Linked DNA regions of Novipirellula artificiosorum. The protein of the gene in region 1 binds, or shares a complex with, the protein of each later gene. Links are inferred from orthologs where the notes say so. Each region holds a gene or a part of one and is shown on either strand. Other genes may lie near its edges.

Region 1 (16,347 bases):
TTTCTTGTTGTCCCAGTATCGATTGCGAAACGCCGTTTCGGTTGCCTCGTTCTGCGTGACGTTGAACTGGATCCGACTGAGCGAGCGAAGTAGCTCCGCCTTCGTTTTGGGCTTGTAGGGCTCCGTATCCGCCTTCTCCTCCGCCTCCGTTTCCAATGCCGATTCGTCTCCCAACGCCACGTCGCGGTCGCTGAGGCCGATTGCCGAAAGCAGTAGCGTTAACGCGGGCAGCAGCACGAGCAGAGGAGTGAGCTTCATCGAATAAGTTCCTGTCGAGTGGTTGGCAAGACGAATCGTCGCTTCCTTCATTATCACCCACTGTCTAGTGAATTGTCCAGTTTTTACTTGCCACGTTGGTGGCTGAACATCCACTGGTAAAGCTCAGGCGTTGCGTAGGCGGACGACCAGCTGTTGTGATTGATGTGCTCCAGAGTTGTGAATCGAATCTTCTTTCCACCCGCTGCTTTGATCGCATCGACCATTTCTTGAGACTTCTCGAATGGCACGACCGAATCGTCGGTGCCATGAAACGCCCAAATCGGCACGTCCACTAACTTGCTTCCATCCTCGGGATTGCCGGCTCCGCAAATCGGAGCCACGGCCGCAAAACGATCCGGATGGTCCGCTGCCATTCGCCACGACCCGTAACCGCCCATGCTCAATCCCGTCAAATAGACGCGATCCTGGTCGATACGATACGTCGAAGTGATCGAATCGAGCAGTTCTCCCAGCAGCGATTGTTGTACCGGCGAGCTCCAAAAATCGTCTTTGGGACACTGAGGCGAAACCAAGATGTACGGTAGCTCGTCGCCTCGTTCGGCCATCATCGGCGGCCCCCATTTTGCAACCAGACTGAGTGGCCCGTTGCTCTCGCCTCGTCCGTGCAGAAACAGCATCAACGGGTACGGCTCCGTCGACTCGGCATAGCCACGGGGAAGGTAGATCAAGTAGGGGACACCAACGGAGTCCTTCCAGGAAAAGGTCTGTTCGACCTGCTTGCCGGCCGCGGGTTCGGCCGCGGCGTCATCAGCTTTTCCGCTCGACAGGCAAATGACGGTGGAAAGAAACGAGAACAAAAGGTACTTTGCGGTGGAAGGCATGTTGAAATTGCTCGAGAACCAAAGGAAAGAAAGTTGTGAAAGCGAATCGCTCTGGGACCTGGTAAAGTGTAACAGAGCGAGTCTATCCTAATTCAAGTGAGGTGCACGATGTCTCCGGCAACCCCGTGGTCGCGAACTGCAGTCCGCGCAAAGCTGTCGACGAGTCGGTTCGATTTGGTTTCCAGCTTCTTGCTTGCCTTGGTTTGGTTTGCCGGCACCTTGGTTTGCGTTTTGCTCCTGATCTGGGTCCTGGGTCGCGCGGCGTCGCCCGTTCCCGTGCCGCCAAGCCCGGCTGCCGTCTCATCGGTCGCGTTACCACACGATCGGAGTGTCGATGCAGGCTTCGAGGTGCCGTCGGATGTCGAGGTTGCTGAACTGATCGCTCCGTCGCTCCAGGAATCGATTCGTGCGGTGACCCGAGCGGTCCGAAAGGTCGCGGTGTCGGTTGATCACCAGGGTGGATTTCCGGAGCGATTGAGAGCCGGCGTTTCACTTCGTGTGGGTCCCACTCTCGCACAGGAAACGGTTTCAAGATCGGATCGTTGGCATCTTCAGTTCACGGCAAACCGTCTCGAAGACTACGCGAAACAGCTGGATCATTTTGGGATCGAAGTCGGTGTCGTTGGCGGGTCGATTCAAGGTGTGGATGTTGCACGCCAACTTTCCGGGGACCCGGTCAAGGAACGAATTCTCGACAGCGCAAGTGAAAAACGGCTCTACTTTCGCTGGACGACGCCCAGTCCACTGATGCAATACGATCAAGCGTTGCTGTTGCGTGCTGGTATCGACTCGGAAGATCGGCACGTGTTGAAGTTCATTCCCGCCACGCTTGAGGAAACGCTTGCCAAGACGGAGCTTGATTATGCGATCACGCACGGGCGCAAGTCAGCGCACGAAATCACCAAGACCGTTTTTGAAAGTGTGCCGACTGCTAACGGTTATGCTTTTATCGTGGTTTCGCAGCGGTACCGTCGTGTTCCTCAATCAGGAGACTGAAGCAGAATCGGTAGAAGCTATTCTGTATCGCCGGCGTAGAACTTTCTTGCCGCGCGGTGCAATGCCAATCCTTGCCATTCGGCTGCCTGCTTGCGTGAGATCAAACCGACGCATAATTCGGGTGGTTGGTAAAGGATTTCAAGGGCTGCGGTGACTAGGTCGGCGGGCGTGTCGTGACGCGCTGCCAAGAATGCGGTCGTTCCCACGGTCGCGATCCCTGCGGCTGGCAGGTTGGAATGGGGGTAATCGGCTGATTCAATCGTCATCGGTCGCAGCGTAGGATGCTGGAGCGAAATCGAAATGGCGGAGGGAATCGGAACCAACTGCCAACGGTTGCTTTCCAGCAATCCCACCAACAGCGGGCTACCGCGACCGATGCAAAGCACCGCAGCGTCCGGTGCGTCGTCTGAAGCAAGCTCGCGCCATGGGATCACCTCTCGGGGCAACACCTCGGGAGTCAAATCAAGCGAGTCAAACAGCATTTCTGCGGTGGCACGCGATCCGCTGCCCACGGGGCCGACCGCAACGCGATGCCCGGGTAAATCGGTGAGCGAAGTGATTTCTGAATCGTGTCTCGCAAGAACATGGACGGCTTCATAAAACAGCGGAGCTACGACGCACAGCTCATCACCATTGACAGCCGACGCTTGCATCGGCGCCAACGAAACTTCGTGATGCAACAAACGGTCACGATTGTCGATCGATCCGTTGCTGGCCGTCACCGCGGTCGTGACGTGATAGCGAGAAATCAAGCGTTCTGCGATCTTGGCGGAAACCTCATTGTAAACGCCGTCTTCCAGCCCTCCGGCGATGGCGACGGTTGCTGGAATCGAATCGCGATTACGGTTCCACAACACGGAGATTCCGGCTGCTGCGAACGGAGTCAGTAACAGCAGCAACAGCATCGCGGCTTGAAATCGCCGGTGCGAAACCGACGTGTGGACCATCCGTCGTCCGGAAAGGGCCGCAACCAATGGCACGCCTTCGAGCCACTGCCAGAGCTTAACGGGCATCGATCGTGGCCGCGCGGCAATGGGACGACCTTCTAAATGCGCCTCCAGATCCTCGGCCAACTTGGATGCGGAATCGTAGCGTTTTTTTGGGTCTTTCTCTAAGCACTTCGCGACAATCGTTTCCAAGTCCATCGAAACATCGGCCCGTAGCGAGCGAAGCGACGGTGCTGGGTTGTGTACCACTTGCAGCAACGTTTGAACCACCGTGTCGGCCATGATGGGGGGGCGGCCGGTGATGCATGCAAACAGGATGGCTCCGAGTGCATACACGTCACTGTGTCGGGTCGCTTGGTCGCTGAATCCACCGGCTTGCTCAGGAGCCATGTAGTGCGGTGTTCCTACGGCGGCGCCTGTTCCCGTCACGCTGCTGTCCGAATCCATCCGCTTGGCTAGGCCGAAATCGGTCACGTGGATTCTGTCGTGCTCGTCGATCATCACGTTGGCCGGTTTCAAATCGCGATGCAACACTCCGTTTTGATGGGCGTGATGGATGGCACGAGCAACGTCACGGACGTAACGGACCGCATCCCTGGGGGCCAGCGGGCTCTCTTGAATCCGCCGCTGTAAATCAGTGCCACGGATGAATGCCATCGAGAAAAAATGGTGTCCTGCGCGTTGACCAAAATGATAGACCGGTACGATGCCCGGATGGCTCAACTTGGCGGCCGCTTGAGCTTCGGTATAGAACCGGCGCACATCGGATTCGTCGGCAAGCATTCCGCCTCGGATCATTTTGACAGCGACCATGCGGTCGAGTTCCGTTTGCCGGGCAAGGTAGACGACGCCCATGCCACCTTTGCCGAGGATTTCCAGCAGTTCATAGTCGCCTAGGTTGAACGGCAACGTTGGTCCATGGTCACCCTTTTTGCGGTGTGCCATGGGCAGTGTCGCTGCGGGATCCACGTTGGATTGTTCCCCGACGGCAGCCGAAGTGGCAATCGTTTCCGCCCCGCCGGCAAGCAGCGATTCCTCGGAAGCATGACTCGCAGAGGATGCTGCGGCGCCGACCCTGCCAACGAGATCGGCAGCTTCCATCAATTGTCGCAACTGATCGGCGACCTCAGGAAACTGTTTCAAGAAATCGTCACGGCTTGTCATTTCGCCGTCATCACACGATCGCAAGTACGCGGCAAAGGCAGCGTCAAGCGGATCCGCTTCGTCGGGAGCTTCGTTTTCAACCATGCAGAACGTGTCGGGCTTCGAAAGAGAGGGGCGTTACGGAACGGCCTTGTTTTACCTCAGGCACAACTCAGCTGCGGTGAGGGGCGAAAAAAATTGGAACTTTCACAGCCATGGGCTCATATCGGCATCCAAAATGGTCCGCATTTTTTGCAGTCCGCGTTTCAGCAGTCCGGCCACTGCGGTGTCACTTTTTCCCATCCTTTCGACGATTTCTGCCAGCGACAGGCCTTCCATGTAACGCAGCCGGATCGCCTCGGCTTGAGTTTCAGGTAACTGATGCAGCGCTTCGAGCAGCGCAAAGGTCGCTTCGCCCCGGATCGCGACGCCGCTCGGGCTTGTCGTGCTTCCCGGCAATTGAGCGATCCAACCGCCACCGGCGGAATCGCCCTTGATCGGCTTGTCGCCCTCGATCTCGCGTTTGAGTGACCGTTTTTGTGTTGTCACATGGCGTGTTACCGCCGTTGCGACGTTGTTCTTCAAAATCCCGCGTAGCCAGCCCGCAAATTCCGCAGGGCTCTCGCCGCGAAACGAACTCAAGTCACGCTTTGCTTCCAAAAAGGTCAACTGAACGATGTCGGATGGATCGATCCGCCGTCGCAATCGTTCAGACAAGTAGCGATGGGCGAGCATCAGCAGAAAACCACGATACTGCTCAAGCAAAACACCAAACGCCTCGTTGTCCCCCGCCTTCGACGCGACGACGAGCTGAGTGGTTGAGCCAGGTTTATCCACAATCGGTCGCCCGGATACGAACAGGTTGGAAGGGAGGAACAGCCCCGCTTATTGTAGTCGCTCGCAACCACTCACGTCGAGCTATTGTCGCTGGGCATCCACGACGGCATCGACCACCACTCGATCATCGTACTGCGTTAACGTCGCTTGGCCACCTCGAAACCACTGCAACAGGGGTGGTGTGTAGCCAAGCGGCGGATCGATTGGCGGCCGATTGGCAGCCCATGCCGTGCTCTTCCAATGGAATGCGTCCGCGTCATACAGATAGCGGCCGCCGAGCGTGCATTGCAAATCCGTGCCAAAAATATCAGCGATCGATCCCATGGCCTGATCTGGGTTGACCTTCAATTGTCGCGAAAGCATGCCCAAGAATTGTGCTCCCGCGGCACTGGTCTGGGAGCTGCGATGGTACAATTGGTCCGTCACCCAGCCTTCCAATTGGCTTCCCACTAAGTCTCCGATCCGAGCTCGAACTTGAGCTGCGTCTTCGACTTCAACCGATGCCCAATAGGGCAAGCTTGCCGTCAAGATGTCTGGGAAGAACGACAGCACGCTAAAGCCGCCGCCCGTGTAGCGATACAATCCGCCAATCAACCGGGTCATACCGGGCCCGACCGGTGTGCCTCGACCGATACCCAGTGGCAAACGATCGAGTGCACCTGGCAGGGGCCACGCTCCGAGGTAACCCGGCAACTGACGCAGCGATCGATACGATTTTAGCAAGCCATCAAAGTCTTCGAGATCGGGTGGCGACGAATCCTTGATGGCGGCAAACAAGTGCGTCGGGGGCCCTAGCAGCTCCGATGCAACGTGTGCTTGAGCAGCGACAAGGTCGTCCGCTGCGAATTGAATCGCCACTCGAGTGGGCGGGCCAAGTTGTTGTGCCCATTTGCCGTACTGGGCCGGCGTCAGCGGAGCCACTTCGGCGTGAATCGATAGCCTTTCCAGCTTCGGGGTATCGTCCTTGCCGTCCGACACCCCCTCGCGACGTACGCCGATCATGATCGGATCCATATGGGAAAAACGGTTCGAATAGGCCGCGGCGATCGTCTCGTACCAGGCGGCTTCCTCCGCCGTGACCGACTTCATCTTCACGTCGGCGATTGGCAGGAATCGTCCTCGCGCTCCACGGCGTGTGTCGATCAAGCCAGCGCCAAGCGAGACCACACCGCTGCCATCGCTGCGCTGGCTGAAATCCGCCGGCAGGTACCCTGCGGCAACCAGTTGATCGATCGATTGGATCGGGTTCCCCTCGGCTGCCGACGCCATGCGTGCCAGGTGCACCAGTGTGATCTCGGCTTGCGAAGCAAGTCGACGGCGCAGTTCGATCAAGTATTCGGGCGATACCAATCCTTGCATCATCCGAGGCGACAGGTAGGCGAACACCGTATCCTCACGCTCCAATGGCATCAATTGACGTGTCAATTGAAACTCGGGTGACTGAGCCAATGACGGCGCCCCGGCAGCAACTTCCAAGAATCGTTGCACGAGCGTTTTGCTGTTGGTGACCAAGATCATGTTGCCGTTTTCGACCAGAAACGATCGCACTCGGTTATCCGCACTTCGCAAAAACGAAACCGACTTGCCGCCAATCCGCGTGTCACTTAGCTTGATCGTTTCGTCGCTACCTGCTCGTGTGCTGCGATCGTTTTGGAGCGACGAGCGAAACAGAAATACATTGCTGACCTGGAAAAGGACGCCGATCGATGCACCGTCGTTGAGGAACAAATCACGACCGATGATCGCTTGGTCTTCAATCATGGTGGGGCCAAGCATGCGGGACATCTGCGTCATCTTGAGATTCAGCTGCGATTCGAGCGATTCGGTCGCTTGAGTGCGGAAGCCTCGGAGCGTTGCCATTCGTGAAAGATCTCCACCGTATTCGTTTGACAAATCGGTGAACCAGAGATAGTTTTCAAACGAGCCGTAACGAAGATAGAAGCACTCCGGTGGCACACTGCCGGCAAGCGGCTCGACCGGTATCGAGGGGGATTGTGGTGGCCGGTTCCCCTGTGGAAAGGAAGGTGCCCACGAGGGCGCTGCGGGCAGGGTGACTTTCGTGCTGGCCAGGGGGTCGGCTGACATGCGGCCGGCAGCCGCCTGGCGAAACACGACTTCTTTTTCGTCCTCGGCACCTGCGATCAGCTTCAAGGTTGAAACCAGTGCGTCTTCATTGGAAGGATGCGTTTCGTACCAATCGGGTAGCGGTAAACGCAATCGGCCTGACAACATCGCAACCAGGTAGGTTTCAACCCAAGGTGGATAGTCGCTCAAATCGATTTGCGTTTTGACTCCCGTGGTGTAGTCGGCCCACCATTGTCGAAGCCGTTCGTCATGCAGCAACGGCTCCTTTTCGGGAACCAGTTTGTATTGCCCAATCGGTCCATCGGAATCACCGAGCGTCACGAGGAAGGGTTCGTCCGAGGGAAACAAGAACGAAACCCGTCGGGCCACTGTCGCTTCCTTGTCTTGGTCGGCGCCGGTGAGTTCGCGAATCAGACTTCCCACGCGGCCCAGCAGCCTTCCGCGCCCCGGCTGCGGGACCGGACGTTCAGAGGGGGGAGTCACACGCATACGGACCTCGCTCGAGGCAGGGTACAGCACCTGGCCCGCCGAGCCGGTGGCTCTCAACCGCGGCAGCGAGCCCACAGGGACCGGCGAGGCGAGAGGGATTTCGATCGTCGCCACGCCAAGCGGGTTGCCCGATACGGCCGAAACCATCACCTCGGCCGCCTCTGCCAACGTCGTAAGCAGGCCAAAACAGACGGTAAGTAGCAGCGTGTTTGGCGAGAAAGAGAGCGTGTTGTTCATGGGATGCGAGTGAAAGATCGAGAGAGAGGATTGGAACGTGCCGGGGGTCGCTATCAACGGGCGTTCCGCGATAATAGCGGTCCTGGTATCACGCGTGAAACAAAAAACGGAGCGGAGCGGGCCAACGGTCCCTCGCAAACCGGATTGCTGGCGACTTCCAAGGAGAGACCCGGCTTGTCGTTTTGCGCCCGATCCTGATCGCCCCATTTTGTTCGCCTTCCAACAAGGATAGTCATACCGTGGATAGTCCGTCACGTAGCGGTGTTTTTCAAGCCCAAACCGATAAGCGACTCGAAGCGTTTGCCGAGAGCATCAGCTTCGACCGCCGGCTGTATCGCCAAGATATCCGCGGCTCCATCGCCCACGCCGACATGCTCACCCAGCGTGGAATGCTCACAAATCAAGAATGCGAGACGATTCGGGACACTTTAAAGGAAATCGAGCAAGAACTCGATGCGGGCACGTTTCCGATTTCGTTCGAGCTTGAAGATATCCATATGCATGTCGAGCAAGCGCTGATTGACCGTGTTGGCGACGTGGGACGCAAGCTGCATACCGCTCGAAGCCGAAATGATCAGGTGAGCACCGACGTGCGGATGTGGGTTCGCGAGGCACTCGATCAGGTGGACTCGCGACTGCTGACGCTGCAACGAGCCTTTTTGACGCGTTGTGATCAAGATTTTGATGTGATCTTGCCAGCCTACACCCATCTGCAACGCGCCCAGCCGGTCCTCGCACCCCACTACTGGCTGGCATACATCGAAAAGCTGCAGCGTGATCGAGGCCGTGTTGGTGATTGTCGGCGCCGCTTGAACGAATGCCCACTGGGGGTTGCCGCCGTAGCCGGTACGACGTTGCCGATCGATCGTGACCAGACTTCCGAGACGCTTGGTTTTGATCGGCCAACGGCGAACAGTTTGGACACCAGCAGCGATCGTGACTTTATGCTCGAAAGTGCGTTCGTCCTGTCACTGATCGCCTCGCACTTAAGTGGTTGGGCCGAAGAATGGATTCTTTGGAGCACGGTGGAGTTTGACTTCATCAAGTTGCCCCAAGCGTTCTGTACGGGCAGCAGCATCATGCCGCAGAAGGTCAATCCCGACACCTTGGAACTGACTCGTGGCAAGTCGGCACGCGTCATGGGCAATCTGCAAACGTTGATGTTGTTGGTTAAGAATTTGCCGCTTGCCTACAACCGTGACTTGCAGGAAGACAAACCACCGCTCTTTGATTCGTTTGATACCGTCATCGCATCCCTTGAATTGGCTGCGCCCATCGTCGAAGGATCCACGCTACGTCGCGAATCGATTGCCAATGGATTGGAACGTGGCTACCTCGACGCAACGACCTTGATGGAGTGGATGATCCGCAAGGGGATGCCGCAACGGCGAGCCCATCACTTGGTCGGTGCGATTGTGGGTGAAGCCATGAACCAAGAGGTCGCGTTAAACGAACTGCCGCTGGAGGTGTTGCAGTCGCACGCACCAGAAATTGACGAATCGGTGTTCGAGATTCTGGGCAGCAAGAACGCGGTCGCGGCGTTCGTCAGTTATGGATCTACCGCACCCGATCAGGTGCAAAAGCAGATCGATCGATGGAAAAGTTCCCTAAGCTAGACGAGCTCGCAGGCCGCTGCCACAACATCGGACCAATTCCCCAGTTGTTGTTGTCGAATCAGCGTCATGGACGGATACCAAGGCGTTTGATTGACGTCGGTGAGCCAACGCCAATCAGGAACTTTGCCTAGCATCAAGAGGACGTTTACACCCATCGCACCGGCCAGATGTGCGATCGCGGTGTCGCTGGTGACGACCACGTCCAGATTTCTAAGGACGGCTGCCGTGTCCATAAAGGCGCCACCGGCCGTGTCAAAGTCGCTTGGCAAACTGAGAATCGAATCGGCAAAGGAACACGATTCCATTTGCTCGATCCCATCCCCGAATTGCAAGCTGATCAGCGAAGCATTTGGGATCGACTCCAGCGGCGCAAGCGTTTGCAGCGGAATACTCCGATAGACGTCGGCATGATGCTCGGGGTTGCCTTGCCAGTTGATTCCGATGCGACGCCCGTGGGGCACTTGCCTGGCAAGCCATTGTTTCCAATGATCGATCGCTACATCGGACACCCGTAGATACCCCTGGCCCTCTGAAAAGAGCTCTGTCGCGTACGCTAAGTTCCCCGTTTTCCCGAACCAGCGGTCGACCACATCGATCAAGGAAGCGTGATAGTCAACGGGAGGAACGACGGAACCGGTGGGCAACAGCAGGTCGATTCCCGCAACGCTTGAGAACAGCGGCAGCATGTTGCTGTCACACTGCACGTAGACCGTGGCGCCCGCTTTCTTGAGCACGGCTGCGACTCGAATGAACTGGATGGCGTCGCCACGGCCTTGTTCGGGATACAGCAAGATGGATTTCCCCGCGAGATCTTCACCTTGCCACACCGCTGCGGTGACTTGTGGTCGATACGTGCCTGGCATGGCCCATCGCCATCGGTACTCGTTCCATCCGAGCTCGTAATGGCCCAGTAGCAAATGAATGACTCCGAGGTTTCGGTGAAGTTCCGCGTTATTCGGATCGACCTTCAACCCTTCTTCGTACCATTTCAGTCCTCGCTCCACTTCACCGCTCCAAATCCACAACGTCCCTCGGTTCTTTAATGCGGACAAATAGCCGGGTTGCTGGTCGAGTGCGGTTGCGAGCGCCTGTTCTGCCTGATCGATTTTTCCCAACATGCGCAGCGAATTGCCCAGATTGTTCCATGCGATTGGGAATTGCGGCTGGAGGGCTAACGCTTCGCGGTATGCCGCGACCGAATCGTCAAAGCGTCGCTGATCGAACAAGGCGATCCCCAGATACACCAACGCGTTTGCGTTTTGAGGAGCATGAGCAAGCACATGACGGTAAAGCTGCATGGCTTCATCGATTCGGCCGCCTTGATGAAGGTTCCAGCCTTGGGTCAGGAGTTCTTGAATGCTTGGCATGATGCTCCTTGCGTGCTCTGTGTTCGATGCCCGGTGACCAGGCAACAAGGGATGCGCGGCACTTTATCAATTCAACTTGGACTTGGCTATGCAGTTTGTTGTACAATCGTGCCTTTCCGCTATTCTTGCGTTGCATGACCTCACTCCCTATTGCCAATCCGTCACGCTCCACTCGTGACCGTCGGTTTCACCGCTATCGATTGCATGTCTACCGAATCAGCCTGTTTGTGATGATCATCACGGTCATCCATGCGGAACATCGCTGGTTCGTTGCGCAGCAGCGAGGTGAGGAAAATCCGTCGCTGGTGATCGATCAAGTGTTGCCCTTGATCCCCAATGCTTCGAAATTGGGGGACTACGATCCCGATCATGGGGGGCAAACGGTGCTGGATGCAGAGGGTGAATCGCTTGGATTCGTCGTTCAAACCTCACCGGAATCGGATAGCGTGGTTGGGTTTTCAGGCCCCATGAACATGCTGGTTGCTTTTGATACGGACCATCGTATTGGAGGTCTTTCGTTGCTACGCAGTGGCGATACGCGTGAACACACCGAAGACGTCATTCACAATCAACGATTCATGACTTCGCTCAACGGATTGAATTGGCAAGAAGCGGCGGTGGCCGAGGTGGATGCGGTTTCGGGAGCGACACTGACGAGCATGTCGATCATTGATGGGGTTCGTTTGCGGTTGGGCGGTTCCAACCCTTCATCGCGCTTTGCGGATCCGATCAAACTGGATGAAGTCACGGCGTTCTTCTCGGACGTCGTTGGCCTCGTCCCCGACGCGAGGAAACCCAGTTTGCTTGTGGCGATGGATGCCGAAAACGTTGAACTTGGAAGGGTTTTTCGTACCTCGCCCCATGCCGATCAAATGATCGGTTACCAGGGGCCGACCGACACCTTGGTGGCTCTCGATTTGGAGGGCCGCGTTGTCGGTGCGGCGATCCGCGGCAGTTTTGATAACCAACCGTATGTCCGCTATGTCACGGAAGACCGCTATTTCTTTAACCTGTTCAAAGGATTTACGCTGTCGGATGTTGCGGCCCTTGACATGGTCGATGCGGGAATCGAAGGTGTCTCGGGCGCGACGAAGACGAGCACGACGGTTGCCGAAGCGTTGATCTACACGGCACAGCAGATTGAGCGGGAGCAACCGTTGCCCAAGCTCAAGGCGAAGTCCTTGTGGTCCTTCGCGGCTCGCGACTATGGCACGGCAACCGTGGTCGCCCTGGCACTCGTCGTGGCGCTAACGCATCTGCGAGGTAACCGGCGTTTACGAGTCGCCATGCAAATCGTCTTGGTGGTTTATCTCGGCTTTATCAACGCCGACATGCTTTCCCAAGCTCAACTGGTTGGATGGTCACAAAACGGCGTCGCATGGAAAGCGGCACCGGGGTTGGTGATGTTGACGCTTGCTGCATTGGTGTGTCCCCTCTTTACCGGACGCCAGGTCTACTGCACGCATCTGTGTCCTTTCGGTGCCATGCAAGATTGGACACGGCGCGTGCCGTTGAAGACTCGCGTCCCGCGGTGGCTCGATCAAGGACTGCGGTTCCTACCCGCGGCGCTATTGCTGCTGGTAATCTTGGTGGCGATGTTGCACGGGTCGGTGCCGCTCGTCGGCATCGAACCGTTCGATGCTTTCGTGATTCGGATCGCAGGTTGGGCAACGATCAGCGTCGCCGTCATCGGGCTGGTTGCATCGCTCTTTGTCCCCAAGGCCTATTGCCACTATGGATGTCCCACCGGTGCGATGCTCGGTTTTCTGCGGCTCAACGGAGCCAGTGGGCGATTCACGCGGCGTGATGCGTTTGCAACGATCCTCGTGCTGTTGGCGATCGGAATCTATCTCTGGTAGGCAAGAAGTAACTCGGGCTGTTGTCACTTCCGCACGATCCTCTCACCGTCGCAATCCGCGTCAAGCTATCGCACGAAATTCCTGGTAACGGCGTCGTTTGTCTTGGACATCACTCACGGAGCGCGTGCATCAAAATCGCGGAGGCGACGGCGACGTTCAGGCTGTCGGTGCCGAGCTGCATCGGGATCGTGATGCGATCGGTTGCCAAGGCCTGAATACTTGGATCGATCCCTTTCGCTTCGTTGCCCACCATCAACACACGGGGTACAGGACTCGATGCAAAATCGGTGACCGCAGTCGCGGAGGGATCCAGTGTGGCTGCAAGGGTGCGAAAGCCTGCTTCGTGGAACCGCGTTAGCCAATCGGGGGCACTGCGATCGAGGGAGAATAGCTGATGTTTGAAGACGGTCGCCATGCTGACCCGGACGACACGGCGGCTGAGCGGGTCCGCCGCCGCGTCGTCGAACAGGATATGGTCGATTCCAAACGCTGCGGCGGAACGCAAGATGCTGCCTACATTTTCAAGTTCGGTGACCCCCAGCAACATCACGGCAAGTCGAGGCCTGGGGCGAGCGTTGAGAAAGTCCTGGGCCGATTGGACGCGGGGTCGCAAGCCACACGCCAGCACGCCGCGATGGAAGTCAAATCCAACCAGTGCGCCAAGACGGTCGCGAGAGAGCGTGAAAATGGGGACGGATTCAGGCACACCGTCAGCGTATTTCGATTCCAGGCCCTGTTGCACCAATAGCGATTCGATCGTGTACGAACTGGCGATCAATCGCTTGACCACCCAATGTCCTTCGGCAACAAAACGGCCACCGTCGGCGGACACATCGCGATGCCGCAGATTCGCGTAGACCGAGATCCGAGGATCCTCCAAGCTGGCAATCGGAATCGCTTGACCGATACTCATGGGATTGCCGCCGCTACTTGGCCGTCTCGATAAAACGTGATTCTCTCAAGACGGTCACCTTGATTTCGCCTGGGTAGGTTAGCTCTTGTTCAAATGCCTTGGCGATGTTACGACAAATCGTCGCTGCTTGCTCGTCCGTTGTTTTGTCGCTGTTGACGATCACTCGAAGTTCGCGGCCAGCACTGATGGCGTACGCCTGCCGTACTCCGCTGAAACGTTCTGCAATCGACTCCAGTTCTTCCATACGCTTAATGTAGCGCTCGAGCGATTCGCGTCGTGCACCGGGACGACTCGCACTACACGCGTCACCGGTCGCCACTAACATGGTGTAAGGATGCTCGGTGACGATCTCGTCGTGATGACCCAAGGCAGCGTGGACCACTTCGGGACCTTCGTGATGGCGACGAAGCAGGTCCGCACCAATCTTCGGATGGCCTCCTTCGAGTTCATGGTCGGCCGCTTTACCAATGTCATGCAAAAGTCCGCAGCGACGTGCCAAATCGGCATCCATCCCGAGCATCTCGGCAAGCAATCCCGACAGGAAGGCGACTTCGACACTGTGCCGCAGCACGTTCTGACTATACGACGTACGGAAGTGCAAACGACCGAGCATCTGCAAGACCCGTTCATGAACACCGTTGACATTCACCTCATCGGCCGCCTCACGCCCCTTTTGAAGGATCAGATCGTCCATTTCCGCGGTCGCTTCCTTGACCACTTCTTCGATTCGTGAGGGATGGATGCGTCCGTCACTGATCAACCGCTGAAGCGATTGTCGAGCGATCTCACGACGGACCGGATCAAACCCGCTAACGATCACCACACCGGGCGTATCATCGATGATCACGTCGACGCCGGTTGCCTTCTCGAAGGCACGAATGTTACGACCTTCGCGGCCGATGATTCGGCCTTTCATGTCATCGCTGGGAACGTCCACCGTGCTGGTCGTCGATTCGGCGGTATGAGCCGATGCGTAGCGCTGGATCGCCGTCAGTAGCATTTCACGGCCTTGGGCTTTCACCGTTTCACCGAGATGCTTTTGGTGCTTCAGCAGGACCGAACCGATCTCTTGCTGCAGATCTTGCTGGAGCGAAGAAAGCAATTTTTCACTCGCTTCCTCACGCGTCATGCCGCTGGCTTTCTCCAACACAACCTGCTGCTGCTTGATCGTTTGTTCTAGCTCGGCTCGCTGCCCCGTCAGCGCCCGCAATTGGGTGTCGAGTCGCGTTTGGGCGTTCTCGAGCCCACGTTGCTGTTTGCGCAAACCCTCCTCCTGTTGAGAGAGGGATTCTTCGCGACGATCCAGTTTCCCGTCGCGTTGGAGCAGCACCTTTCGCTCAGCGGCAATCTCTTTTTCGGCTTCGGATTTGATCGCCAAGACCGATTCCTTGCCGTCTACAATCGCCTTTTGGCGTAAGGTTTCGGCTTGAACCTTGGCGGCTTCAAGAAGCCGGTCGGCCTCCTGCTGAAGCTGTTTGCGGCGATTGACCTGCAATCGCTGGGCAATGCCCAGCACGATCCCAGCTCCAACGAGAAAAGAGAACGCGCAATACAGGATTGTCGTCTCGGTAGTGGCTATCATGGTCATGTCCTCGGAAACGAGAACACCAGAATCTACCTTCACGAGCAATCTTTTGTTTTGCCAGCGATTCGGCGCGAGTGGCTTTGGGAGCGTTCAGGTCGAACGAGCAAAGCGCGGCAAGCCGAGCGACGAGCAGAATGAAAAAGGTCCACATGATCGATTTGTTGGTCAAAGAATCCGCCGGGGAAGACGATTCTGTTGTTCAGAGGAATTATTGGTTGGAAATCTCAGTTTGTGATGTTATCCACTACAAATTCGCGGTTTTTCAACCTTTTTTGCGTGGAACAACCCAGGTTAACACCTGGCGTAATGTGGCGAAACAACGAATCGAGAAATCTTGTCTGTTGCGTCTGAATTTGCGACACAATGTGTAATCTTGTGCACTCGACTGCTCGTGTTTTTACTCATGCCCTGCCGATCGACTTGATGACACCCCCCCTCTCAGAAGATGACTCCTGGGCCGCGTTCTGCGTCGCCATTTCACGCGCATGGGCCGTTTCTCGTTGGGGAAGCGTCGGGGTGGTGGTGGGTTGCAGTGGCGGTGCCGACAGCGTTGCCCTGCTGCGGGCGTTGTGCGAACTCCGCTCACATCGGCTCCCGGATGCTTGCCAGGGGTTTATTGTCGCAGCCCATCTGAATCATGGCATTCGTGGGGACGAATCGGATGGGGATCAGGCCTTCGTTCGTGAGTTGGCCGACGAATTGGGGGTCGATTTTTTGACGGACAATGTCGTGGGAGATCCTTCGACCGATGAGGATTCATTGAGGCGGTTTCGAATGTCGTTCCTCCGTCAGCAAGCCGAGCGAATTGGCGCTCGCTATGTCGCTCTGGGGCACACGGCCGACGACAACATCGAGACCGTACTGCACCATCTGTTCCGCGGTACGGGGCCGGCCGGTTTGGCGGGTATCGCCCCTCATCGCTCGCTTGGGCAAGATCTGGTTTTAACCCGGCCGATGTTGTCGATCACGCGTCGCGTCGTTCGCGAGGTGCTCGACTCGGTGGGTCAGCGGTGGCGGGAGGATTCAAGTAACCAGAACGGCGATTATCGACGGAACTGGATCCGCCACGAACTGATCCCCTTGGTCCGGTCAAAGTACCCGGATGCCGAGAACGCGATGGCACGGGCAGCCCGGTCCCAGCGAGAGTGGCGGAGCGTCATCGATTCACTCGCA
Region 2 (16,431 bases), on another replicon or contig:
GAACTTCTCAAGCTCGTGAGCAAATGCGAAAGCCACGGCGCTGTTAGGGGGTTGCTCTGCCCATTCGCCATCACAAGCTTCCTGCTGATCGAAAGCGACCGTGCGATGAACCGTAAAACTGCGGATGTTTTCTGCGGTTGGCACCAATGCGTCGATTTCGGGTACCGCAGCGTATCCCATATGCATGTTTGACTGCCCCGAACAGATCCAGACTTCGCCAACGACGACGTCGCCGATTTCCAATCGTTCGTTTCCAACAGAAGAAGTAACTTTGATGATCCGAGGCTTGGAAGTAGAGGGCATTGGATCGAGTTCTATCGTCCAACGCTTGGAGGTATTTGTGATTGCCGATTTTTTCTGCCCGGCAAACTCGACCGTGATGGTCGCTCCCGACTCGGCCTTGCCCCAGACTGGCACCGGCATGTCACGCTGCAATACCGCATGGTCTCTAAACAGAGAACCCACCGTTAGTTCCGCTCTTGCAGCATTGGGAATCAAGCCTTCAACGGCAAGCAATAGAGTGGCTGCGGTAACTAGCAAACAACGATTCTTCATGCCAATTTTCCTGCTATTCATGGACGTTTCCTTCGTGACTTTTTACGAACTGGACAGCACCACTTTGTGGGCGATTTGCCGTCATTTGCTGAATCAATCTCGGACGGAGCGGCAAGACGCTACCCGCTGGTATTTCATGGTCCTAACCGGCGGCTAGCGCCTTGCCGCTCATAAAGGGGGCTGTCCACTTAGGTTCCGTTTGGTAGTTTCCACTTCTCTTTTTGCACAGCCGGTCGGTTCACAATCTGTCGTAACAATCGAACTAACAACCTATCCGAAAAGGGGTCTGACCCTTTGTCGACCGACGTTTTGATTGCTCAAAAACTCGTTGTTTTCCAATGGAATCGCTACCGATACGCTCAGACCAAGAGAGGGTCAGACCCCTTTTCGGATAGGTGCTAACCATAACGCACCCGCACTTCCTGACCCGCTTTCAGGTTAAGACCTTTCGGGAAACGAACAACGTAACGGCCTGCCTGAAGTTGGAACTCCGCCGGAATCTCCTTCCCATCAACGACTACGAGCGCACGATCCGCCACCGTACTGGCGACTTGATCGATGGCAAGTTCGTTCAACACAAGCTCTCCATCGTGCAACTCAATCGACGCGGATTGTTGGTCGCCCGTCACTTTCTGGGCGAAGCTGCCCCAGCCCTCGGCCGCGGTGAACGCGGCCTTAAAGTTGTCCGGCGATATGCGTGGGGCAAACCCGATGCGTCCTTTCGGCCCGTGGTACTCGAACCCGCAAGCGGCTAGGAAGACACCATAGCTGGCCATGGAGCGAGCATAGTGATCGCCGCATTCGATCTCGTTGTAAGGATTCCGCTTGTCCGCACCGTAACGCTCATGCACCGCCTTCGCGATGGCCAATCCCTTTTCGACCAGCGCGTCGCCGGGTTCTCCTTCGTAGACCATGTGGGCTGCAACCTGATACTCGAAGCCGTTCATGCATTCGTTGAAATAGCCGCCCGGGCCGGTATACACCGGTGGGTTCTCTTTAGTCCGCAGGTCATCTCCAGGAACGGCCTCGGTCGCACCGCCTTTCGGCCACGTGCACATCAGCAAACCGGCTTCTCCGGGCATTGCATACCAGCGGAACGCCTTTTCGATCTCGATGTGATCCAGGGAATATTGGCCAGCGTCGGGGGCGAAATTGTACTTCCACAGGCTGTTGAGCGCTGAAACCGTTTCTTGCTGCGGAATCACGCGGCCCAGGCCCACTTGGTGCATCCAGGCCTGCCCAAGCACTTGGTCAATGTGACAACCCTTGTTCGAATTGAGGGCACGTTTGGCCGGGTCGGGTTTGTGAATGAAGTACTCACCGTCGAACACTTCCGCGACGATATTCTTAGTACCCCGATCGATGATCGTGCGGCACTGCCTGGCGAAGTCTGTGTCGCCCATCTCGACCGCCATCGCTTCGCCCGCCGCCAGAGCCCCGAGGTACATTCCACTTAACCAACCCATCGGTCCGTACCAGGAGGCATCGAGTGTGTGCTGCTGTTTACCTTCGAGCAGCCCGTTACCGTCGCCGTCTTCACGAATCAAAAACTCCGTTGCTTGTTTGACATTCGGCCAGATCCGTTTCAGGAATTCACTGTCGGCCGACATCTGATGTTCGCGGTAAGCCCGCAGGATCGAACCAGCCTGGCCGTCGATGGCTGGAGTGGCATGGACTTCGCCACGATGCCCAATGATGCCGGAATCGGGATGAAAGCCGATGCCAGTTTTGAAGTCCACTCTCTCGCGAAAGGCTCGCTCAAGCTCGGGGAACACCCTGCCCAGCGATTGCGCATAGTGCCACACGTGCGTGCAGGTGCCGGGGCAACAATCCACACCCTCCCACGCATAAGGCCGGCCGTTGTCGAACCAATGAAACGTTTGGCTTGCGATGCAATCGATCGCAATGAAACTGCGATCGAGCAACCAGTAGGGCAGTGTACTGTCATACCAAGTCCTGTTCCACGTACGCGTGCCACCAAGCAGTCGCTGTTTGTTCTCGCCAACGTAACCGGCAACTTCGCCAGCCGATCCGAACCAAGGCGCATAGTGCCTGTGCAATTTGGCAAAATCCTGAATGCCGAGCATCTGGCTACGACCTTCGCCCTTCTCGTTATAGTCGGGGAAATACCAGGTGACGGCAAAGTCCACGGTTCTCGATTCCCCCGGCGCCAACCGGAATGCAGCAAACAACCCGCCGACGAGCAACTCTCCAAGCGGTTTGACGGCATCTTCTCTGTGCGCGAGGGGTTTCGCCTGCTTAAAGAGTTCAGACGGGCTCTCCGGATCGGTCAGCGACGGAGCGGCCGAAACCGTCAGCCCCTCTGCCGCTGCGTCATCTAGCAACGTCAGCGTGGTGGATCCGTACCCGTGTTTGTCTTCGATCCTGCCGTCGGCACGCGTTCCATCGGTGAAGACGATCTGGTCCACGGTAATGTGAGCCCAGCCACCGGTGACCTCATCGACGATATGGATGCGGGCCTTCTTGCCTTGGTAGGCCGTCATGTCGATTGACACCGGATTCAGCGTACTGCTGTTCTTGCCGGCGACGCGGGCGACCTCTTTGCCGTCAACCATCACCACCACGTACACGCCCTTTCGACTGCCGCCACCCACCGTCATGTAGATCGAGTTTCGCTCGACGGTGAACTCTGGGCTGACCAACGTACCGGTGCAGGAGTCCGCGGCGATGTGATCGCCACCAAGACGTGTGTTGTACGAATTCGCGATGTGCTGGCCCGTGTGGCCCGTGATTTTCTGCTCGACCGACCGCGATTTGACCGGGAATGGACCACCCGCGAAGGCAGCACCCTCGACGACCCAATCGCCCCAATCTTCGGCCTCGAAATCGGCGAAGAGAATGTCTTCTCGTGGGGAGGATGCCGTTGCAAAGGGCTCCACCGTGCTAAGCATACTGACCCGGCCGCCGCCTTCGATAATCCGGTTCCTGCGCTGGCCGAGAGCGGAATCCGTCAAATAGGGGCAGGTCGCGTTCTGCATCCAGCTGCCGAGGTCGACATCCACGTCAGCGTCTGACGTATTCGTAACGGTGTAGCTCATCACCGTCGCCGGCAGAGCAGAGTCTTTCGCATTGAGGGGAATAAAAGGACTGAACGCCTCAAGCGTGATCTCAAGGGGAAATCCCTTCTCGGCATAGGTCACTTTGCCAATCGGATACTCCCCCCGAAACGTCACGTCGGGGAAGCCTTGTCGATCGAGCGTTCTCGTCGTTGTCTTGTCGGACTTCGTAGCGCGGATCAGGAATCCCTGCGCCACGTCGGCGCCGTTTCGTTCGGTGTACGCTTCACCGGCTGGGACTGGTTGGGCGTAGTGTCCACCGAGTGTAAATGCCGAAATGCGTTTGCCGTGATCGCGTTCGCGTGTGTAGTTGCACTTGAAGATATCCCACAACCACAGCCGGCCATCACCGGCCAGGTAAAGCTGCCCGCAGCCAATGCCACCAACAGGCATCCCAACATACTTGAGCTGTTCACCCGAGAACACTTCGGGTTCGCCACGCTTGGTCAGCGAGGCGATCCACTCGGGCGTCAGCTTTTTATCGGCAGGGATCAGATGACCCGCGACATCTTCGGCCGTAAACGGACCAGCCATCACCTGCGCACCGATCGGAAGGGCAGAAGCGGTAGCCGTTGCACCTAAAACCTGTAGAACATCTCGGCGACTGATTTGCGGCGCGCAATCGCAGGAAGAGGAACAACACGAGGAAGTTTTGTTTTCTGAGTGAATTGAAGTCATTTCGTTTTTCCTGTTCTTTCGATTGTCGCAGCGAACGGCCAATGAGCTCTTAGCTGGACAGCGCCACTGTCATCTTCATACAAGCACGAAGCGCAAGCAGCGTGAATCACTTACGTCAATACTCACTCGCTTGCGTTTCGTGCTTGTCTTTGCAACGTTTCCACTCCAAAATTGGCGCTGTCCAGCTAGAGTCCCGGAGGAGTCAACTGACTGTGTTTTAAGATCAGCTTGTGAATCTCGGTACCATTCTCTTTGATCAGCCGGAAAGTCACTTCCGGGTCGGGCAGTTCGGCATCAATGGAGAACTCACCAAAGGCGTACTGACCGGATATGCCGTAAAACTGTGTATCCCACTTTTCGCTCGTCACCGAGGGACCAGATCGACCTCCCAGACTGCCGGCCTCAAACTCGTAGAAGGAAAAGCCGGAGGGTCGTGGAATGCGAAATCCGCGGGCACCGTGCCGGTCGCCAGAGATGAGCAGGACGCCGCCGATCCGATTCTTCTCGATCAGGCGGAAGATGCGCTCCCTCCCCTCTGGGTCCCAGACGCCCCAGGAGTCTTTTCCTTTCGACACATAGTCACTCCACATCGAACCACAAGAGAGAATGATGAACGGCCCCTTGCAGTCAAGCAGTTGCTCTTCAAGCCACTTCATCTGTTCATCGCCCAGAAAAGATCCCTTCTCGTTTTTGCGAAAGTACCGATTATCGACCATGACCACGTCGCAAGGTCCCACCCGTGCACGCAGAAAAACCCCGCGACGCTCGTCATTGAATCCATAGGACGGATTGTTCCAGGCCTGCTTAAATACATCGCATACGCCTGCTTTGTCTTGTTCGGTATAACCTTTTGGAACGCCCGCCTTGTCGTTACTGAAATAGTCGTGATCGTCCCACGTCGCGTAAACGGGAACGGTCGCTGCCAGATTCTGCCAGGCCGGTGTCAGATCCCGCATCAAGTAGTCCATGCGGTGCAATCCCAAATGGTTCCATCTATCCTGCACCGCAATATCCCCAAGCAGCAGTATGGCCGACGGTTTTCGGCTACGAATCAAATCCGCCTGCTTCAGATTCCCTATCCCCCATCGGTGAAAACAGCTTCCGAATGCGATGCGGACTTTGCCCGAAGTCGTTGCGGCAGGCGCCGTCACCAATGCTGTAGGTGCAGGAAGGGAGACCGGCTTGCCGTCCACCAGAACCCGGTAGGGATAGCGTGTGCCAGAGCTCAGGTCTGTGACCGTGACGACTGCCGTCAGATCCGATTCGACCGTGCTGTTGACGGGCCCATAGGACCGATTTTCACCGTCCACCGACACCTGTACCTCCACCTTTGCAGGCTTCAGGGTACGGATCCAGACGTTGGATCCCGTTTCGGTGACCGATCCCAACAAGGGGCCGCCCAAATGTGTCATTTCCGCCTGCCGACAGAGCGTCTGGAATTCCGGCTGTTCGGCTAGCCCCGCGAAGGTACGGTCTTTGGATGCGCTCAAATAGGCATAGGCAAATTTAAGTAGGTTTTGCTTAACAGCGGGCTGTTCGCCCCACAGGTTAAGAATTCGGAGACTTGCTTCCAAATCCCCGGTCTTGAGCTGCTGATGCAGCGAATTCTCTTCCCCAAGTACGCCCGAAGGATTCAGCGAGAATATTCCAGCAAGCAGAAGTATGGCCGCAACCATGCCCTTTTTCATCACGAGCTCCTACCTTGTTCTCTTTGCTTTTTGAATGAATCAGCTGTCGCCCTGGGGACGAATCCACATACACTGTCCGCCGCCAACAGCCATCTTGGCCGAAACCACGTCGCCGCGTTTTACGGTCGCGGGGGTGATTTCATAGGCCTCCGGATTCTCGACCCCGTGTGCATTCGGTGCATCCTGATAGAGAGTAGCCTCGTAGGTCTTGCCCGGCTCAAGGAAGTCAAGCCGTACCTCGAGCGTACGCTCGGTTTGGTCGCTGACCGAACCGACAAACCAAACATCGCCGCTACGACGGGCGACCGTGATGTAGTTTCCGATCTTCGAATTGAGGACGCGGGTCTCATCCCACGTCGCGGGCATGACCTTCAGCAATTCGAATAGGTCAGCCTTCTTCAGATACTCTTCCGGAGCATCGGGAAGCGTGACGAGCCCGGTATAGATCACCAAGGTGCGGGCGACCTCGCTGACCACCGTTGAGACATAGCTGTTCTTCTTTCTCGGCCCCTTCTCTCGCTCACCCGCATTGATGCTTTTGATCCCGAAATTGCCGTTGGCCATATCGAGCGGGCCAACCAACGCACTGACCATCGCCATCTGGAGAAACGTCTCGGGCGTAAAGGCACTTCGGCTGTCTTGCTGTGCATGGCAGTATTCGCGGGTGATCAGATTGGGCATCGTCCGCTCCACACCCGTCATGGGCACCGGGCCGTCGTGAAAGTTGATGAGAAGCTTGTTTTCTGCGGACGCATTGATGGCATCCCGAGTGAAACCGGCACGGTTGCCCATGAAGCCATATTTCATCCCTGCGGCGCCCAGACCGGCGTAATGGTTGAAGAGTGTCGGATCACCAAAGTCGCCCTTCTTACGATCGTAGTAGAGCATGATCCTGACGCCCTTTTCCTTGGCGTAGGCCGTCACCTTGGCAATGTCGACTTCCGGAGCAACCGTCATCTTTCCACTGCCCGCTGTCTTGAACCAATGGTCGTCAACGGTGAAGTATTCGAGCCCCTGTTCGGCGCAGAAATCGATCAGACGAAGGTAGCTGCGGGTATCAATGCCATAGACAAACTCGCCGTTGTTGTAGCCGTGAATCCTCCAGTCCCAGAGCCCTTTGCCTGGCTTGATCCAATCGGTATCTGCCAGTTCGCAAGGTGCAGCCAGATTCAATGCGACGGTGTTCACCGTCAAATCCCCGGCCGTTTCGCCAATCAAAACGACCCGCCACGGGGTGAGCTGCGCTGCGCCGATCGAAACCGCGGAATGGGTCGCCACGAGCCCTTTCGTGGCCGCAGCAAAGCGAATTTGCATACTCTCGAACCCGGCTGCGGAATAGAGATCGGACTCAAGCAGCGCGACGTGCAAGCCATCCGTGCGCTCGGTTACCAAGGGAACCGAGATATTCTTTGCTCTCGTGACGTTGGCAATCGGTGCGCCGCGTTGCCCAGCATAGTGTGCCGCTCCATTGAGCACCTTGTACTCGCTGGTATACGTCATGTCTTTACCCGCGGACGCTTCCGACAAGACAAAACGAAACCCGATTCCCGTGTCGAATGCGCGGCAAAGCAACTTCACCGGCGTGCCGCCCGCCGTCAGCGAAAGCGTCAGCTCGCGATAGTGGTCGCGGATGGAGCTGAATTGGCCATACACGGGCGTCCAGCTCGAATCGTTGTCGCGGATGGATTGCCCGACCCATACCATTTCCGCACCCGCAAAGATTTCCATCTTCGAGGAGCCGACAACCGGATTGCCCCTCTTAGAGATGGAATAGATCAATTCCCCGTTTTCCACCGCGAACGATGCCGCAACTTGCCCGTCCGGGGACTGAAGGGTTACGGGGGCCGCATACAAATTCGTCGCAGCAATGGCGCCTGCAACAACCGCTACCAAGTACTTCTGCATCGACTCTTCCTCCACACGCTCAAACCGCTGATCGCGGCACAGGTTCTCAAGACGTCACGTTTTCTTCATCTGCCGTTCCAAGTGAAACGATCGCCTTTGGCGAGTTCTTGCTCACAGGTCTCCGTTCCATATCGAAGTCGTAGACGATTTCCACTGAGTGAACGAATCGTTGCTTCGGTCAACTGGCCATCTTTCCATTGGATGTCCACTTCAAAACCACCGCGTGCACGCAAGCCCTCTACCGAACCGGTTGGCCACGCCTTGGGTAAGGCGGGCAGCAGATGGACTTCCCCGTCGTGACTTTGCAGGAGCATTTCTGCGACAGCGGCTGTACCACCAAAGTTGCCGTCAATTTGGAACGGCGGATGCGTGTCGAAGAGATTGGGCAGAGTCCCCTTCTTCAAGAGGTTCGTCAGTAAGAGATGGGCATGGTCGCCGTCCTGAAAACGGGCCCAAAAGTTCACCTTCCAAGCCATACTCCAGCCTGTGCCGAAGTCGCCCCGAGCTAACAGCGATTTTCTTGCCGCCTCAAACAGTTCCGGGGTCGCATTGCGCGTGATCTGGCGTCCGGGATGCAGCCCAAACAGATGCGAGGTGTGCCGATGCTTGGGATCCTTCTCTCCATAGTCTTCCACCCATTCCTGCAATCGACCCGTTTTGGGACTGATCTGCATGGGTTGTAGTTGCTCCAATGCTGCTTGGATCTCGCCACAGAACTCTTGGTCAAGGTCACCCTTAGGAGCCAGCACCTTATTGGCTTCCAGCACATTGACGAAAAGGTCGTGAACGATCTGCAAGTCCATGGTGGCCGCGTACGTGAACACCGACTCGGTGCCGTCGGCCATGATGAACGCGTTTTCTGGCGAGTGTGATGGATTGGTGACCAGCTTGCCCGCCGCTGGAGTCCCCTCGGGTGCCTCGACCAAGAAGTCCAATACGAAGCGGGCTGCACCCTTCATGAGGGGATAGGCGCGCTCAGCCAGGAACTCGCGATCTCCGCTGAACCAATAGTGTTCCATCATGTCGCGCACCACCCAGGCGGCTCCCACGGGCCAAACGCCGTGAACACCATCCGCCGGAGTGGTGAAGCCGTAAATGTCCGACAGATGATGTAAGACCCAACCACGAGCTCCGTAGTGAACCTTGGCAGTCGCTTCACCGAAGGGAACCAGGCTTTCCATATAGTCGAAATAGGGAAGGTGACATTCCGAGAGATTGCAGGGCTGGGCAGGCCAGTAGTTCATCTGCAGGTTGATGTTGGTGTGATAATCGCTGTTCCAAGGGGCGACGTAATGCTGACACCATTTACCCTGAAGATTGGCGGGGAGTGTTCCAGGCCGCGAACTGCTGATCAGCAAATACCGTCCGTACTGAAAGTAGAGTGTTTCAAATTGAGGGTCGTGGCTGCCCTTTTTCACAGCCTGCAAACGTTCGTCCGTTGGCTTCTTAACCGCATCGCTGCTGCCGAGGTCGAGCTTGACCCGATGAAAGAGTGACTGATAGTCGGCCAGGTGTGCGGTACGCAACTGCGAGTACGACTTCTCGGCCGCAGCCCAGAGGGCCTTTTCGCAGCGAGCTGTGGCATTGCCAGAGAGGTCCTTGGCATTGTTGTAACTGGTGGCTCCAACCAAAAGCAGTGTGACTTCATCGGCCTTCTCAATGATCAGCGTGCCGTCCTTGGTCGTAACACTTCCGCCACGGACCCTGGGCAAGAGCTGGGCCTCGTATTGAACTCCGGTGAGTTGACCTCGCAGGATCAGCCGATCGCGTGAATCGACCAACGTGGTGGCATCATCACGTTGCAAGCCGGCGGTAAAGCTGATCTGTCCCGGCCCGTCGGCCGCCAGCTGAATCACGATGGCTTGATCTGGGGCCGAGACAAAGACCTCGCGAGTGTGCTCGACTCCATCAACGGTAAATTGCACTCGACTGATAGCCGTGGTCAGATCCAGATCGCGACGATAACCGGAGACGGTATCGGCAGCAGGAAAGTCAAGAAAGAGGTCACCGAGAGTCTGATAGGACTTGATCCGATAGGGACTTCCCATCATCTTCTGCTTGGCGATGCGGTTGGCATCGCCATTCTTTCCCTCAAACAGCAACCGCTGAACCTCGGGCAAGGCTGCCAAGGCCTCGGGATTGTTGGTGTCGCCAGGAGCACCCTCCCAGACCGTTTCTTCGTTGAACTGGATTCGTTCATGGTCGATGCCACCGAACACCATCGCGGCCAAACGACCGTTGCCCACGGGCAGCGCTTCGGTCTCCCACTTGGTGGCAGGCTTGCGGTACCAAAGCGTCAAGGGTTCGGAGGGAGCCGGAGCATCCTCGGTAAAGGTGAAGTCAGCTTGGGGATTATTGTCTTCATTCGGCGGAGGCGTCTTGGCCTGCGTGTTGGTGGCAGCAAGCAACACAGCGGCCAAAATCACGGGTCGTAGGTTCATCATGGTTCGTCCATATTTGCTGTTTGCGTACAAATGGAACAGCGACACGTTGTATCTAGCTCGACAACGCCACCTTGTGGGCGACTTACCGTAATTTTCTGAATCAATCTCGGACTGAGCGGCAAGGCGTTAGCCGCCGGTATTTCATAGTCCGAACCGGCGGCTAGCGCCTTGCCGCTCCTATGGTGGCGCTGCCCAGCTAGGTTTGGCGGTCTTACGAGGATTTCTCACCGTTCGGTTTGACTTAGCCTGGGGCGATGCCAACCGATCGGTCTCTATCATAGCGTCGTTTGTGATGGTCTGTGGCAGCGACGGCATTTTGGGTTTGCAGATAGGCAAGAACCTCAGAAATAGACAAGGTTCACGGCGAACCTCCTTATCATCGGCAAGACGGACTCGATCAACACTCGTCGTGTTACCCCGTGCCACGACCGTGCAACCCCTACCATGCGTAGGCATTGGGGAGTCGACGTCGAAAACAAGACGACGTTCGGATGCTCATCGAGCCAATCTACGCACCTGATGGAGCGATCATCTTCTGTTTGAGTCGCTGTCATCGCTTTGTGCCCTGCTGGAAAACCCAAGTTGCCACACTCTACCGCTGCAATGCGGATGGCACCGGCATACGCATGCTGTCTAACAATGCAGAACAGGAAAACACGCCATGGATGCTGCCCGACGGTCGCGTACTCTACATGCGATGGGAATACGTTGACCGCAATCAACTGCTCTACCATCACCTCTGGACGATCAACCCCGACGGGACATCCGTGATGGTGTATTTTGGCAATCAGTATCCAGGCTATGTGATGATCGATGCCAAGCCAATTCCGAACACGAACAAGATCGTGGCGTCCTTTTCACCTGGACATGGCATCCCCGAACACATGGGGTTTGTCACGATTGTCGATCCCAATGGCGGTCCTGACGACATGCAGATGACTCGCCGAATTAGCTCGAAAAGCTACCGCGATCCGTACCCGCTCAGCGAAGACCTGTTCCTCGTTGCAAATACGAAAGGAATCCATTTCTTGAATGGGCAAGGCGAGACGGAATCGATCTTTGAGCCGAAACAGACAGATGCCCGTTGGCAGTGCCACGAACCTCGCCCGTTGCGTGCACGCGTGCGAGAGGCGAACACTGCAAGCCATTATGAACCAGCATCCGCGACCGGACGCCTGTTCCTGGCGGATGTCTATCAAGGCCGCAATATGGAAGGCATCCAAAGAGGGGAGATCGAGAAACTGCTGATACTCGAACAACTTCCCAAACCCGCCAACTTTTCTGGCGGATCGGAGCCCTTAACGATCGGTGGCACGTTCACATTGCATCGGGTACTCGGTACCGTCCCGGCGGACGATGCGCCGATCGATTCCTACGCGACCGATCAGGCTTACTGGGAAACGTCCCAGTTTTCGCGTTTGCCGAAATGAACGGACTTCGGAGAGATGCCTCGAAAACCTCCTGCGCACGCTTCCGCCGGATGAGCCAAATTCATTGCTGACGGTCCGCTAGCGTGTTTTTGTAAATGATGTGGGAGCTAATCGGAAAAAGAGTGGCAGAAAGCGATCACGCCTGCATTTTCCCGCCAGCATTTCCTAGCAAGTCAACTTGGATGGAAAGCGTCCGCAGCAAGACGACCGAAATCGGTGTAAGATTGGTCGTTTGCCGTGTGCACAATCCCTTCCCCCTATCCTGTAAGCGAGCCTGCCGATGAAGACCACACTGACGTTCCTTTTTTGCCTTGCCCTTTCCTGTGCCGCAACCCTCGTCTGCAATGCAGCCGACGATGGCTGGAAGCCCTTGTTTGATGGCAAGTCCATCGACGATTGGACCGTCCGTGGAGGAACCGCGCAGTATCGAGTCGAAGACTCCGCGATTGTGGGGACGACCGTTGAGGGCAGTGCCAATACGTTTCTATGCAAAGGCCCTTATTCGGACTTCGAGCTGGAATTAGACGTGAAGTGTGATCCGGAACTTAATTCGGGAATCCAGATTCGTTCCCACGTTTACGAAAAAGACACGCCCCAGGCTTCGAAGCCCAAGAACATCCGCAAAGCGGGTGTCGTCTACGGTTATCAATGTGAAATCGCGAAAGCAGCGGGTGGTGTCGCCGGCAACTTTTGGGACGAAGCGCGCTGGACTCGTTGGCACGATGATTTCACAAATAAGCCCCAGGCACAAACGGCGCTAAAGGACGGCGAGTGGAACCATTATCGCATCGTTGCAGAAGGCAACCGCATTCGATCGTGGGTGAACGGAGTGCCCTGTGCCGACTTTACCGATGACATGGACAGCAGCGGTTTCATCGGCCTGCAAGTTCATGGCATCAAGAAAGGCGCGGGGCCCTACGAAGTTCGTTGGAAGAACGTGCGGATCAAAGAACTTGGCGAAAAGTAGTCGACGAGGGACGTCAATTTTACTAATGATGCCAACGGCATCGAAGAGGGTAGCCCCGGGTCGCTGAAAGCGGACCCGGGGAAAAAGCGGACCCGGGGAATACGCCACCGCGTTCAGACAGCGTCCCCGACGGACCGTCGTCCGCCGGGAATCGGCTGCACCCTTGGCGCACCGTCGGCCGGGATATCCCTTGTCAAGTTGCACCTCTGCAAAGCTCGACTCCGTTTGCTATCGGCAACCGCACGATACCAAAACTTAGTGAGCTCCTGCCTGCAATGATTGGACACCGGAGCATTGCCCTGGAAAACCTCCAGCGCACGCTTCCGCCTGATGAGCACAAAAAAGGACGGGCACACATGCACCCGTCCTTTTCTTAGGAATCACTCTCCAATTGGCAGTTAGTCGCGATAGCGGCCACCGCCGCCTCCGCCACTGGGTCGACCGCCACCGCCACCACTGCGGCCTCGGCCTCCACCACCTCCGCCACCGCCTCGACGACGTCGGGGTCGATCTTCGCCGTCACCGCCATCACGGTCACCGCGGTCGTCCTCTTCGCCTTCCACTGCGGCTGCCATTTCGTCTTCTTCGCCCAACTCTTCCAAGGCTCGACGACGGCTCAATTTGACGCGGTCGTGCTCATCGACGTCGATCACCAACACCTTCATCGGATCGCCGACGGCGACCACCTTGTCAATGCTGCTGATGTAGCCGCTGCTCAATTCGCTGATGTGGCAAAGCCCATCGCGGCCCGGCAAGATCTCGACGAAGGCACCAAAGTCCTTGATGCTGCTGACGATGCCGTCATAGATCTTTCCGATCTGGACCGTTGCCGTGCAGGCTTCGACTTGCCGCATGGCTTCCGCGGCCGATTCCTTGTTCGTGCTGGCAACCAACACGGTTCCGTCGTCATCGACTTCGATGACACAACCAGTTGTTTCTTGGATCCCACGAATGTTCTTTCCGCCCGGTCCGATCAACGCGCCGATCTTATCGGGAGCGATCTTCGTTCGCAGCAATCGCGGCGCGGTCGATGCCGTTTCGCGACGCGGTCGCTGGATGGTCGTCAACATCTTACGGAGAATCTCGATACGAGCTTCACGCGACTGCTTCAGCGTTGCTCGAATCACTTCGTCGCTGATTCCAGTGACCTTCAAGTCGAGTTGAATGCCGGTGATCCCATTCTGCGTTCCCGCAATCTTGAAGTCCATGTCACCGAAGTGATCTTCGGTGCCAAGAATATCGGTCAACAACGTGAAGTGGTCCGAGTTGGGATCTTGGACCAAGCCGACCGAAATACCGGCGACCGGGTTGCTGATTGGAACGCCTGCGGCCATCAAGCCGAGCGTCGCACCACAAACCGAAGCCATGGAGCTACTTCCGTTGGATTCCAAAATGTCACTGATCACTCGGATCGTGTAAGGGAAATCCTCTGCGGCAGGCAACACCGGGGCAACGCTTCGCTCGGCCAAACAGCCATGTCCGATTTCACGACGTCCTGGGCCACGAATCGGGCGACATTCGCCGACCGAGAACGAGGGGAAGTTGTAATCGAGCATGAACTTCTTGCTGTACTCTTCCTGTAATCCATCCACACGTTGTTCGTCGCGAGCGGTCCCCAGCGTGACGGTGATCAACGCTTGGGTTTCGCCACGTTGGAACAAGGCGGATCCGTGAACTCGTGGCAGCAGATCGGTTTCGCAGTAGATCGACCGCAAACTTTTTCCATCGCGTCCATCCGGACGTGTGCCGGCGAGAATCAAGTCGCGGACGACCTTTTCTTCGAGGTCGTGCCAGACCGACTTGAAGCGATTTCCATCGATCGCTCCGTCGGCTTTCGGATCCGGAATCACGTCGCTCATGGCACGATCGCGGAGAGCCTTGACGGCATCGGTGCGATTCTGCTTGCCCGAGGTCTGCTGGGCGTCGCGGAATTGGTCGTAGTAAGCGTCATTCAAACGCTGGAACAACCCATCGTCCTCGGGTGCGACGTAGTCGATTTTCTGAGGCTGAACCTTCTGGTACAGCTCGTCCTGCAGTTCAATGATTTCTCGGATCGTTGCATGAGCGAAATGGATCGCTTCGATCATCTCGTCTTCGGCCATCTCGTTGGCGAAGCCTTCGATCATCGCGACCTTGTCTCGCGAACCACTGACAATCATGTCCAGTTCGCTTTCTTCGAGATCATCGAAGGTTGGGAAAGCGATCAGCTTCCCGTCCACCTTGCCGACTCGCACCGACGCGACCGGACCCTGAAACGGCAGCGGGCTGATGTGCAACGCCACACCGGCACCGTTCATCGCCAAAATGTCGCCATCGTTTTGCATGTCGCTCGCCATAACGAACGCTTGCACCTGAACTTCGTCCTTGTACCCGGCTGGGAACAACGGGCGAATCGGTCGGTCCATCAAACGGGCACTCAACGTTTCCTTGGTACTTGGGCGTCCCTCTCGTTTGAGGAACCCACCAGGGAACTTTCCTGCCGCAGCCAAACGCTCGCGGTAATCACACATCAGCGGGAAAAAATCAAGTCCCGGCCGCGGGTCACTCGACGCTGCGGCAACCAACACGGTCGTCTCGCCATACTGAACAATCACCGAACCGGCAGCTTGCTTGGCCAACTGGCCCGTTTCGAACGACAACACGCTGTGTCCGATTTGCTTTTCAACTCGTACTTTATTCACAGTCACTTTGGAAACCTTCCTTCCACCTACTACAATTTCATTAACATTACAAAAGAATTCACGCGATTGATCCCCTCCAGCGTGGATGCTTGGGGGCAGCGCATGAGACAAACAAGCGAAGCGGGTCGCCGATTCGAAAAAAGAGCGAAAGGGACACCCGAGGCGTGGCACACAGCCGTGGTATGGCCTCTGGCAGAAACCCGATCGAAATCAGCGCACGGCAAACCGCCGCCATTAACCGCATGGAATGCAACAGAGAGAAGATGCTTTGGCCCGCCGCTCTCGGCGAGCCGAGCTGTTTGCCAACAATCGCACCGATGCGGTGTCTACGTTTGGGCTATTTACGGATGCCCAACTTACCGATGATATCGAGATATCGCTGCGGGTCCTCACTCCGCACATAATCCAGCAACCGTCGGCGGCGGCTTACTAAGCCCAACAGCCCACGTCGCGAAGCATAATCTTTGCGGTGAGTCCGCATGTGTTCCGTAAGACCGTTGATGCGTTCGGTTAAAATCGCAATCTGAACTTCGGGGCTGCCGGTGTCGCCGGAAGCCTTCGCGTGTTCGCCAATGACTGCGGTCTTACGCTCTTTCGAGATCGTCATTCTTGTTCTTTTCGTTTCTATTACGTCAAGTTTCTTTGATTCAGACTTCGTTTCGCCGTCTTCAACCAATTGGATCGTTTTCTACTCCAGTCGGGTAGTTTACCGGCAGCTGGCAATCACGCAACGGCAAATGGCCCCCCAAAGTGGTTTCACCGGCCGAAAATCCACGACGGTGGATGAACCTGCTCCCCGCTGGCAACGTCTTGGATCGGAGTGCCGCAGCCCACAACCGTTCCGCAGGCCGCAACCCCGAACCCTGCCCCCCCCCGACTCCGAACGTTTCGGGCTGTGGGTTCCCGACCCGCGGCATTTCTGTCACCTGCGGATCGATGGCTTGCAGCGCTGACGATGCCAACGATTCTGGTGGCGCGACCCGCCCTTCCGCAAGGGGCATCATTC

The links.
Region 2: rny (region 1) and Poly41_RS26120 share a complex: the UniProt entries of both Bacillus subtilis proteins name them as parts of the possible RNA degradosome complex. The link is inferred for Novipirellula artificiosorum from one-to-one orthologs.

Annotation. Positions count from the first base shown.
Region 1 is NZ_SJPV01000002.1:381,927-398,273, reverse strand. The notes cover bases 12,888-15,825. They hold rny (ribonuclease Y), read right to left. Parts: upstream 15,172-15,825; coding sequence 13,603-15,171; downstream 12,888-13,602. Other genes in these bases: tilS (tRNA lysidine(34) synthetase TilS), read left to right, coding at 15,598-15,825; Poly41_RS07230 (TrmH family RNA methyltransferase), read right to left, coding at 12,888-13,589. In the rest of the region: peptide-methionine (R)-S-oxide reductase MsrB, read right to left, coding at 1-258; Poly41_RS07270 (carboxylesterase family protein), read right to left, coding at 342-1,100; Poly41_RS07265 (hypothetical protein), read left to right, coding at 1,209-2,096; Poly41_RS07260 (serine/threonine-protein kinase), read right to left, coding at 2,114-4,291; Poly41_RS07255 (sigma-70 family RNA polymerase sigma factor), read right to left, coding at 4,394-5,023; Poly41_RS07250 (hypothetical protein), read right to left, coding at 5,105-7,834; argH (argininosuccinate lyase), read left to right, coding at 8,074-9,450; Poly41_RS07240 (tetratricopeptide repeat protein), read right to left, coding at 9,447-10,817; Poly41_RS07235 (FMN-binding protein), read left to right, coding at 10,952-12,676; more of Poly41_RS07230, read right to left, coding at 12,786-12,887; more of tilS, read left to right, coding at 15,826-16,347. UniProt on the Bacillus subtilis protein: Endoribonuclease that initiates mRNA decay. Initiates the decay of all SAM-dependent riboswitches, such as yitJ riboswitch. Involved in processing of the gapA operon mRNA, it cleaves between cggR and gapA.
Region 2 is NZ_SJPV01000012.1:151,770-168,200, forward strand. What follows is about bases 12,788-15,809. They hold Poly41_RS26120 (polyribonucleotide nucleotidyltransferase), read right to left. Parts: upstream 15,432-15,809; coding sequence 13,143-15,431; downstream 12,788-13,142. Other genes in these bases: rpsO (30S ribosomal protein S15), read right to left, coding at 15,763-15,809. Outside these bases: Poly41_RS26085 (sialate O-acetylesterase), read right to left, coding at 1-576; Poly41_RS26090 (GH116 family glycosyl-hydrolase), read right to left, coding at 954-4,166; Poly41_RS26095 (alkaline phosphatase D family protein), read right to left, coding at 4,496-5,998; Poly41_RS26100 (glycoside hydrolase family 97 protein), read right to left, coding at 6,038-7,903; Poly41_RS26105 (glycoside hydrolase family 95 protein), read right to left, coding at 7,969-10,347; Poly41_RS26110 (TolB family protein), read left to right, coding at 10,839-11,777; Poly41_RS26115 (3-keto-disaccharide hydrolase), read left to right, coding at 12,058-12,744; more of rpsO, read right to left, coding at 15,810-16,032. UniProt on the Bacillus subtilis protein: Involved in mRNA degradation. Catalyzes the phosphorolysis of single-stranded polyribonucleotides processively in the 3'- to 5'-direction. Necessary for competence development in Bacillus subtilis.